One region of the Kocuria sp. LUK genome, then DNA from elsewhere that is predicted to be linked to it. Evidence: riboswitches for the same ligand, from Rfam matches in the RefSeq annotation. Region 1 holds a riboswitch; the other holds the start of a gene.

The links. A riboswitch is a leader RNA that binds a small molecule or an ion and turns the genes downstream of it on or off. The one in region 1 is predicted to bind S-adenosylmethionine.
Region 2: another riboswitch for S-adenosylmethionine. It lies ahead of LQU92_RS09185 (ABC transporter ATP-binding protein); the one in region 1 lies ahead of LQU92_RS01285 (PLP-dependent transferase).

The regions. Positions count from the first base shown of each region.
Region 1 is NZ_JAJMZI010000001.1:281,967-287,256, forward strand. It holds gene LQU92_RS01275 (methionine synthase) at 1-658, opposite strand, end outside; gene LQU92_RS01280 (DUF1852 domain-containing protein) at 655-1,665, opposite strand; gene LQU92_RS01285 (PLP-dependent transferase) at 1,763-2,200, opposite strand; SAM riboswitch class I at 2,206-2,318, opposite strand; gene LQU92_RS01290 (hypothetical protein) at 2,955-3,197, shown strand; gene LQU92_RS01295 (dihydrofolate reductase family protein) at 3,422-3,988, shown strand; gene LQU92_RS01300 (ferritin) at 4,147-4,689, opposite strand; gene LQU92_RS01305 (VOC family protein) at 5,083-5,290, opposite strand, start outside.
Region 2 is NZ_JAJMZI010000004.1:265,206-270,495, reverse strand. It holds gene LQU92_RS09200 (CoA-binding protein) at 1-15, opposite strand, end outside; gene LQU92_RS09195 (maleylpyruvate isomerase N-terminal domain-containing protein) at 98-778, opposite strand; gene LQU92_RS09190 (acyl-CoA dehydrogenase family protein) at 937-2,160, opposite strand; SAM riboswitch class I at 2,389-2,484, shown strand; gene LQU92_RS09185 (ABC transporter ATP-binding protein) at 2,490-3,326, shown strand; gene LQU92_RS09180 (aliphatic sulfonate ABC transporter substrate-binding protein) at 3,438-4,484, shown strand; gene LQU92_RS09175 (ABC transporter permease) at 4,481-5,290, shown strand, end outside.

The sequences.
Region 1 (5,290 bases):
CCTTGATGCCGTAGCCGTAGCAGATGTGCACGGCCGTCGTGCTGCGCAGTCCCTCGGCCGCTCGCTCCAGTGCGGCCACGCCCCACTCCTTGAGGTCGTCGAAGAACACGTTGAAGGCAGGCTCGTCGAACTGGATGATGTCGACGCCCGCCGCCTCCAGCTCCTTGGCCTCCTGGTTGAGGATCTTCGCGAACTCCCAGGCGAGCTCTTCGCGACTCCTGTAGTGCTCGTCGTAGAGGGTGTCGATCATGGTCATGGGACCGGGGAGCGTCCACTTGATGGGCTGGCTGGTCCGCGCACGGAGGGCCCTCGCGTCGTCGAGGAAGACCGACCGCTCACGGCCCACCGCGCCGACGACCGTCGGGACGCTCGCGTCGTAGCGGTCACGGATCCGCACGGTCCTCCGGTGTTCGAAGTCGACGCCGCTGAGGTGTTCGATGAACGTGGTGACGAAGTGCTGACGGGTCTGTTCGCCGTCGCTGATGATGTCGATGCCCGCCCGGCGCTGCTCGTCCACGGCCAGGCTCAGCGCATCCCGCTTGCCCTCGCGCAGTTCCTCGCCGTCCAGCTTCCAGGGGGACCACAGCGTCTCGCTTTCCGCGAGCCAGGAGGGCTTGGGCAGGCTGCCGACGACGGTGGTGGGCAACAGGGTGTTCATCGGTGCGTCTCCTTCTCTCGTCCGGAGTGGGCCGCGGCCCACTGCTCCAGGAGGGTCCGGTGCGGCTTCACGAAGTGCTCCTCCGCGAACTTCCCCTGCATGAGGGCCAGCTGACTGCGCTCCTCGCGGTCGTAGCCGATCTGCGTCACCGAGTGGTCCCGACTTCCCAGGCTCGGCCGGTAGATGCGGCCGGCCGCCGCATTGGCGTTGTAGATCTCCGGGCGATAGATCTTCTGGAACGTTTCCATCGTGCTGATGAGACCGATGAGTGCCAGGCTGGAGTAGTCATTGAGGAGATCGCCCCGGAAATAGAACGCCAGGGGTGCCACCGCGCCGCGGGGCATGAAGTAGCGGACCCGCAGTCCCATCTTCTCGAAGTATCGATCGGTCAAGGAGGATTCGTCCTGCCGGTACTCGACCCCGAGGATCGGATGGTGGTTCTCGAGCCGACGATACGTCTTGGTGCTCGAGACGCTGATGCAGATCACGGGCGGCTGGGCGAACCGCTCGCGGTAGGCAGCGGAGTCCAGGAAGTGCGTGAAGAGCTTCCCGTGCAAGGCGCCGAAGTCATCGGGGATGCTGGACCGGGACACCTTCGCGTGGTGTTCCGGCAGCACCACGCTGAAGTCGTAGTCCCGGAGGTAGGACGAGAAGTTGTTCCCCACGATCCCGTCGATGCGCACACCGGACAGCGTGTCGAGGATCTGCACGTCGAGGACCTCGATCAGGGGGAACACCGCGGCGTCGGCGACGTGCACGTCCACGGAGACGATCTCGATCTCCACGGCATAGCGATCCCGGCTGGGATTGTCCCAGTGGGCCAGGTCGTTGAAGCGATTGTTGATCATGGTCAGGGTGTTGCGGAGGTTCTGGCGACGGTTCTCGCCGCGGGCCAGGTTCGCGAAGTTCGTCGTACCCCGGGAACTGGACGACGGGCAGTAGTCCTCGTCGAAGCGGGTCGTGCTGATATCGAACGTGAAGTCGTTCGTCCTGGTGGTCTGCTGCATCGATTCCTCACTGTGGACCGGGGGCCTGCCTTCCGGGTCCGCACTCGTCCCGAACGTCTCTGCCTGCTGCTCGTGCACTGCCCTCCCGAAGGCCGCCTCAGTCATGCTCCTGGCACCCCCGGCGCTGCCCGGACGACGTCGGTCCGGGCCTCCGGGACGCCGGTTCCTCCGGCCGCGGCGGTGACGCGGTGCTGACTGCTCCGGGGCGCGCGGGGATCGCCGGGTGGTGGACGCGCCCGACGGTGGGGTGCCGGGCCAGGTGCTCGGCGACCGTTCGCGCGGTTTGTCCCGTGGCGGCGCCGATGGCCCCGGTGCCGCCCTCCGGGGCCGCCAGCCGGTGCTCGAACACGGCAACCGTGGGGTTGCCCGTGCGGCTGTGGGTGAACCCGGGGGTCTCCAGCCGGAACATCGAGGCGGCCGTGGCGTGATCGGGAAATCGGTAGGACGCCGTCTGGTGGATGGGCACGGCCACCGGCCGGCAGGGGGCCTCGGGCTCGTGGCCGGCGTGGACCTGTTGGGTGGCGTGGTGAGTCATGCGATCCTCCATCGGTCCTGGCGGTAGCACCGTGCCCGCCGGTCCCGGTGTCCCGGGGTCGGCTGGCTGGTTGCTGCGGCGTCGTCGAGCCAGATCTCTCGGCCGCTCTGGATGGTGTGGTCCGCTCATCCCACTCGATGGACGGCTCTGCAGTCCAACGGACGGTGGGGCGGCTGTCACAAAACCACACGTCGCGAAATCTTCGGGCCGGGCGGTCGCGCTCGGCCGATGTCGGGCCGTGTTTGTGACAGGTTGTGACGGCCGGCCGCCCGGCCCTCATCGTGGGCTCGGTGATGTTCCGGCGGAGGACCAGGGCGACGTCGACGGCGTCGTGCGCGGCGAAGACGACGCCCGGCCGGGGGTGGCGTCATCGACGGCGTGGTGAACGGCGTCAACCGGACCCCGGGAGCTGTGCACGGAGCCATCGGATTCGTCCGCCGGCACCGCAGGAGGGCTCTCCCCGGCCGCGCTCCTCAACCGTGGCAACCTGCGGCGTGTGACCGAGCTCGTCCGCACCGGCCCGCTCAGCTGCAGTGCTGGTACGACGCATCCTGCGTCTGCACCGGGCTGCCGCCTCGTGGCGCCCCGCCTCGGGCAGGAGCCTCGCCGGACTCGCCGCCGCGGCGCACTGCAGCGACCAGCCGCACGTGGTCCGTGACTTCCACGCCGTGGCCGGCCAGGCGCCCAGCTCCGCGCCGGGATGTCGTCCGATCCGTACAAGCCGCCGTCCCGGGCCTGGTCCTGGGGTCGAACCATGACCGACCGGAACGACATCACCGCCGCCTCGACCACCGTGCTCGGTGCGGATCCGGGCGAGGGGACCCCGCGGCTGCGCGCCCTGTGGGATGCCGGCCGCGCGGAGGAACACGCCCAGCGCTGCGTTCTGGCCCACTACCTGGCTGATCCGGAACCGCACCTGACTGATGAAGTGCGGTGGGACGAGATCGCCCTGGAGGAGTTCACCCGCCATCGGCCGAACACGACCGTGGGGTGGTGAAGCCGGCGGCATCAGCCGGCAAGAGCGCGACCGCGAGATGTTCCCGGTGCTGCCGGCTTTCCGATTTGCCGGACCCGGTGACCGTAGATCGTTGTGCTGGGGCGAGGAATCGCCGATGGTCATGCATCCGCGGCGTTCGGAAGAGCGACCCGTTCACCGTGGGCGCTCTTGACGGTGCCCACCAGACGGCGCAACCTGAGGTCCCCGTCCGACCGGAGACACCCATGGGCAAGCTGATCTACGCAGCCAACACCTCACTCGACGGCTACCTGGAGGACGAGACCGGCTCCTTCGACTGGTCCGTGCCCGACGAACAAGTGCATGCCTTCTGGAACGAGCACGAGCGGCACATCGGCACCTCCCTCTACGGCCGCCGCATGTACGAGACGATGCGCGTCTGGGAGAGCGACGAGTGGCTGGACACCGAACCGGCCGTCGTGCGCGAGTACGCGCGGATCTGGCGTGACACCGACAAGATCGTCTACTCCTCCACCCTCGACGAAACGTCGACGGCGCGGACGAGCATCGAGCGGCAGTTCCAGCCCGAGGCGGTACGACAGCTCAAGGAGACCTCCAGCATCGACCTGAGCATCGGCGGCGCCACCCTCGCCGCCGAGGCGTTCCGGCACGGACTGGTCGACGAATGCGTGCTGCTGCTGTGCCCCGTGACCGTGGGCGGCGGCAGACCGGCGCTGCCCCGGGGCCTGCGGCTCGACCTCGAACTGCTGGACCACCGCCGCTTCGACAACGGCGTGATCTGTGTGCGCCACGCGGTACGGCACACCGCCTGACACCAGTGGCGGCCATCGCGTGCATCAGGGCTGCCGCACGACCGCGTGCCATGGGAGCTGGACTGATGCCCCCTGACCGTTCTGTGTGGAGCAGGGCGCCGAAGGGTCGGCTCGATCCGCCCCCAGCCTTCCGGCCACCGCACCACCTTCCCGCAGGGTCAGACGGCTCCCCCGGCAACCTCCGGCATCCCCGAGTCGCGGCCGCCGTGGTGGCCACCGTCACCGATGTGCTCGCGAGCCACGAAGTTCTCGAGGTCGAAAAGGTTCTCCGCACGGGCGGCCACGTTCACCAGGGTGGTCATCGAGGCGACCTCCTCGACCTGCTCCTTGAGGAACCAGAGCATGAACTGCTCCCCCAGCGCGTCACCTTCGGCCCGGGCGGCTGCGAACAGGGCCTTGATCTGCTCGGTGACCTCCTGCTCCTGGGACAGTGCCAGGGCGAGGGGCTCACGAACATCGGTGAAGTCGTTGCGCACCTCCCCGACCCCAGGAATGGACAGGGGCAGGTCCCGGTCCAGGATGTACTGGACGATCATCATCGCGTGATTGCGCTCCTCCAGCGACTGCCGGTAGAAGTGCCTCGCCAGCTGCGGCAGATCCTGACTGTCGAACCACACCGCCACCGCAACGTACTGGTGGGAGGCGGCGAACTCGTGGCCCACCTGCCGGGTCAGCAACTCGTTGAAAGTTTCGGAGGCCATCGGTTTCTCCTCGGGACGGGACGAAGACGGAGCATCGGAAGGACCGGGCGCCGGCTCTCCGCGCCGCAACCGCCCGGTCCCCGTGCTGAAGATCTTGACCATGGGCCCACCCTAGCGAGGCGCCTCATCCTGCGGTACCACTCGCTCCTGTGCCATGAACCATGGCATCTGGGCGCGGAGAACGCCGCTGCAGGCGGTGAGCATGCCCAAGGACACACCCCCCCGAGTCGCCCTTCTCAGGGTGCCGCCCCGACACCCGAGGCAATCGGCCGTATGCAAAGAGGACGGCGGGCATCCGTCGACTCTCCTCGACGGCCGCCTCCCGCAGGGGTGCCGGCGGCTGTGGCCGGTGGCGTCCCGTGGGTCGAGGGTCACGCGACCGCCGACGTGTCGTCAGCGTCTTCTCAAGTCCTCGGCGAGCATCACGATGATGCCGCTGGGGCCTCGGACATAGGTGAGCTTGTAGGCGTCCTCGTAGACCGCCACGCCGCGCAGCGGGCGGCAGCCGTGCCTGGCGGCGACCTCGAGGGCCACGTCGAGGTCGTCGACCGAGAAGGCGACGCGGTGCATGCCGATCGCATTGGGTCGGGTGGGCTCCGTC
Region 2 (5,290 bases), on a different contig from region 1:
GTCGTTGATCGTCATGGCCCCATCCTCCTCCTCCGGGCCCCGGCGGGCGAGGATCCCGGCGGGTCCCGCGGCGGCGGGCCCGGGACGGGAAGGCGGGTCAGCGCAGCAGCGGCAGGTCCCGGGCGCGCTCGCCCAGCAGGGCGCGCTCCTCGTCGGTGGGCTCGGCGCGGCCGGTGCCGATGCGGGCGAAGTGCTCGTCGCTCCAGTGCTCGAGCGGCTCCCGGCCCCACAGCTCGGTGAGCACGCGGCGCACCTCGGCGAGCCCGTCCGCCGAGGGCCCGGGGGTGCCGTCGAGGTGGCGGATGAGGTCCAGGTGGCGCACGGTCGTGGCCACGGCGAGGGTGCTCAGGAGGTCCTCGACCCGCAGCACGTGGCCCGCGGTGCGCACCGCGGCGCCGGCGCCGGCGTGCCCGGCGGCGTGGGCGGCGGCCCGCACGGTCGCGGCGTGCAGCTCGCGCAGCCGCTCCCAGTCGCGCACCAGCGCGGCCGCGACGCGGTCGGCGCGCCGGTCCTCGGCGTCCCGGACGGGGTCGTGCTCGCGCTCGGCCCACCAGCTCACGGCGTCGCGGTCCGGCCGGGCCGTGGTGGGGGTGTGCAGGGCGACCAGCGCCCGGCGGGCGTCCTCGAGGCCGTGGTGGACGAGGTCGCGCACCGCCCAGCCGGTGCGGCCGGTGGGCGCCCAGGAGTCGTCGTCGCCGAGGCCGTCCAGGGCGGCCCCGAAGGCCGCCCAGCTCTCCCGCACCAGGTCCGCCCGCACCGGGCCGCTCCGGGTCGTCATGGGTCCATGGTGACAGGGCGGGCGGACCGGGTCCATGCACGGACCGGGTCGTTGCGCGCCCGCCGCGTCGTCGTCCCCGCGCGCGCAACGGTCCGCGGGCGGCCCGGGGCCACCAGCGGGTGCGCTCCGCCGTCCCGGGCCGGTCCCCGGGGGAGGCCTCAGGCGCCCGCCGCGGCGATCTCCCCGATGGCGGTCAGCCCGGCCATGGGCGTGCCGTTGACGCGGTGGTCGCCCACGATCCGGGCCTTGAAGACGGTGGGGTTGTGGGTGGCCACCGTGCGGGCGTTGCGCCAGTACCGGTCCAGCAGCCGGGAACGGGAGACGGCCGAGGCGCCCAGGACGTCGAACATCCCGCCCGTGACGGCCTCGACGAGCGGGGGCACCACGACCTGGGCCTGCTGCACCGCCAGCTCGCAGCGGTCGGTCACCGCGACGGGGTCCTCGTCGGGAGCCGCCCGGCCCACGGGCCCGAGCGCGGCGTCGAGCTCCCGGGCCGCCTCGAGCACGGTCGCCCGCGCGGCGAAGGCCTTGGCCGAGAGCTGCCCGACCAGCTGCAGGATCAGGGGGTCCTCCCGGAACAGCACGCCCGAACCGGTGCTGAACCCGCGCGTGCGGGCCGCGACCAGCTCCCCGGTGCGCTCGACGGCGGCCTGGGCGATGCCGGCCTGCACGGCCAGCAGCACCAGCTGGAACACCGCGGTCTCCTGGGTCGCGCTGCCGTCGCGGAACCGGACGTGGTCGGCGGGCACCACGACGTCCGTGAACACGGACGTGCCCGTGCCGGTGAGGCGCTGGCCGAAGCCGTCCCAGTCGTCGCGCAGCTCCACGCCCGGTGCGCCGGCGCGCACGAACGCGTGGGAGCGCCGGTCCTCCCCCGGCACCTGGGCGGTGACCTGGATCCAGTCGGCGAAGATCGAGCCCGTGCTGTAGAACTTCTCCCCGGTCAGCGACCAGCTCCCGTCCGGGCGCGGCACCAGGGTCGTCTCCGCGGCGCCGACGACGGCCCGCCCGCGCTCGGTCGCGGCGTTGCCGACGATCTCGCCCGCGGCGACCCGCGGGTACCACAGCGCCTGCTGGGCGGGCTCCCGGTCGATGCTCGCCACGAAGCCGAAGTGGGAGCGGTAGACGTGGGCCACGTTGGAGTCCGCGGCCGCCAGCTCCACGAGCAGCCGGGTGAGCTGCGCCCACGAGGCCCCGCGGCCGCCGGCCTCGGCCGGCAGCAGCAGCGCGCCGAAGCGCAGCTCGTTGAGCCGGGCCACGGGCTCGAAGGGCAGGACGCGCTCGGCCTCCCGCTGCTCGGCCCCGGCCGCGATCTGCGCGAGGACGGGACGGAACTGCTCCAGGAGGGCGTCGGTGGTGGGCTGCGGGGCGGCTGCGGCCATGGCGGGGCTCCTCGGTGCGTCGGCGCGGGCGGGCCTCCAGACAAGGCCGCGGTCCCGGCCGGGGCCAAGACCGTGACGCGCCGCGGCGGGCGCCGGCCCGCACGCCGCCACACGGCGTCACACGGACCCGGCCGTGGTACCGCGCGCGCCGTTCCGAGGTGCGCCGCGGGGCCGGCGGGGACGGACCCGATTTGCGCGGGGCGCCCCCTGCGTCGTTCAATGACGCCGTAACCATCCGGAGCGGCTGAGAGACCTGGCTCGTCGACGTCGCAGCAACCGGCACGGGATCCCCGTGCGAGGTGCTAATGCCAGGACCGATGGAGCTGATCATGAGCACTTCGCTGCTGTCCCGCGCCGGAGCCCCGGCGCCCGCCGCCACCGCGGGCCCCGCCGTCCCGGTCGCCTTCGAGCACGTCGGGAAGGCGTTCGGCACCGGCGCCGCCGCCCAGCACGTGCTCCACGACGTCGACTTCACGGCCCGCGCCGGCGAGGTCGTCGCGGTCCTCGGCCCCTCCGGCTGCGGAAAGTCCACGCTGCTGCGCGCCGCCGCGGGCCTCGACACCGCCACCGCCGGGCGCGTGCTCATCGACGGCACGCCCGTGGCCGGGACCGACCCGCGCTGCGCGGTCGCGTTCCAGGAGCCGCGGCTGCTGCCGTGGCGCTCCGTGCGCGAGAACGTCCGGCTGGGCCTGCCCCGCGGGCTGCCCCGGGGCGAGGGCGACGCGGTCGTCGACGACCTGATCCGCCTGGTGGGCCTCTCCGCCCACGCCGGCCACCGGCCCCGGGAGATCTCCGGGGGCATGGCCCAGCGCGCCTCCCTGGCCCGGGCCCTGGCCCGCACCCCGGGCGTGCTGCTGCTCGACGAGCCCTTCGGCGCGCTCGACGCCCTCACCCGGCTGCGGATGCAGGACCTGCTGCTGACAATCCACGCCGCCCGCCCCACCACCGTCCTGCTCGTCACCCACGACGTCGACGAGGCCCTGCAGCTCGCCGACCGCGTGCTGGTGCTCGGGCGCACCGGCCCGGCCGCCCCGGCCGGGGTGCGCACCGTCCTCGAGGTCCCCGGCGAGCGCCCCCGCGACCGCGGCTCCGAGGTCCTCGCCGAGCTGCGCGTCCGCCTGCTCGGCGACCTGGGCGTCGACGTCCACTCCGCGCCCGGCCGCTGAGCGCGCCCGCCCCCTCCTCGCTCCGCACTTCCGTCCCCGCGCGGGGCGCGGACGGGCGCCGCCGCGCCCGCTCCGTGCCCGCCCGCACCGCACCGCACGAAAGGTCCTCCCATGCCCCAGCGCCCCGCCCTGACGCTGCCCGCCCTCGCCGCGGTCCTGACCCTCGGCCTCACCGGCTGCATGGCCGGTGAGGGCTCCGGCGAGCCCGCCGCCCAGGCCGCCGGCGAGGACACCGTCGTCGTCGACTGGGCCACCTACAACCCGCTGTCCGTGGTGGTCAAGGAGAAGGGCTGGCTCGAGGCCGCGCTCGCCGAGAACGGCACGGGGGTCGAGTGGGTGCAGTCGGCCGGGTCCAACAAGGCCAACGAGGCCCTGCGCGCGGGCGCGGTCGACGTCGGCTCCACCGCCGGCTCCGCCGCCCTGCTGGCCCGCAGCAACGGCTCGCCCATCAAGGTCGTCGACCTCTACTCCCAGCCCGAGTGGTCCGCGCTGGTCACGACCCCGGGAACGGGCGTGGACGACGTCGCGGACCTCGCGGGCCGCACCGTGGCCGCGACCAAGGGCACCGACCCGTACTTCTTCCTCCTCCAGGCCCTGGAGGGGGCCGGGGTGGACCCGGCCGAGGTGACCGTCCAGAACCTCCAGCACGCCGACGGCCGGGCCGCCCTCGAGAACGGGCAGGTCGACGCGTGGGCCGGGCTCGACCCGATCATGGCCGCGGCGGAGCGGGACGGCGCGCAGCTGTTCCACCGCGACGTCGACCTCAACACCTACGGCTTCCTCAACGCCCGCGAGGACTTCCTCGAGGAGCAGCCCGAGGCCGCGCAGACCGTGGTGGACGTCTACGCCTACGCCCGCGACTGGGCCCTGGCCCACCCCGAGGAGACGGCGCGGCTGCTCGCCGAGGCCGCCGGCATCGAGCTGCCCGTGGCCGAGACGGTCCTCGGGCGCACCCACCTGGACATCGACCACGTCCCCGGTGAGCAGCAGCTGGCCGTGCTGGAGCGCGTCGGGCCGATCTTCGTGGCCTCCGACGACGTGGCCGACCAGGCGAGCATCGACGAGGCGCTGGCCTCGATCGTGGAGCCCTCCCTCGCCGAGGACGCCGACGCCTCCCGTGTGGCCGGGGCGATCGAGGCCGCGGAGCAGCAGCGGTGAGCCGCGACCTCGCCGCCCCGCAGGGCCCCTCCCCCGCGACCGACGACGACGCCCCCGCGGCCCCCGCCGCGGCGCGGACCCGGCCGCTGCTGCGGGCCGGGCTGGGACTGGTGCTGCCCGCGGTGCTGCTGGTGCTGTGGCACGTGCTGTCCACCGCCGGGGTGTTCAGCCCCGTGCAGCTGCCCCCGCCCCTGGCCGTGCTCGAGGCCGGGGCGGCGCTGCTGGCGAGCGGCGACCTGTGGACCCATGTGGGCATCTCGACCCAGCGCGTGCTCCTGGGCTTCCTCATCGGCGCCGGGCTCGGCCTGGCCGCGGGCTCGTTCATCGGCCTCTCCCGGTGGGGCGCCGCCCTGGTCGGCCCGACCGTCGGGGCCTTCCGCGCCGTGCCGTCCCTGGCGTGGGTGCCGCTGCTGCTGCTGTGGATCGGCCTCGGCGAGGACTCGAAGATCGTGCTCGTGGCCATCGGCGCGTTCTTCCCCGTGTACACGACGGTCGCGGCGGCGCTGCGCCACGTGGACCGCAACCTGGTCGAGGCCGCCCGCGCGTTCGGCCTGCACGGGCTGCGGCTGCTGACCACCGTGCAGCTGCCGGCGGTGCTGCCCTCGGTCGTCTCGGGCCTGCGCCTGGCCCTGGCCCAGGCGTGGCTGTTCCTCGTGGCCGCCGAGCTGCTGGGCGCGTCCATGGGCCTGGGCTTCCTGCTCACGGACTCCCAGAACAACGGCCGCACCGACCGGCTGCTGCTGGCCATCGTGCTGCTCGCCGTGCTCGGCAAGGCCTCGGACGCGCTGCTGGGCGTGTTCGAGCGC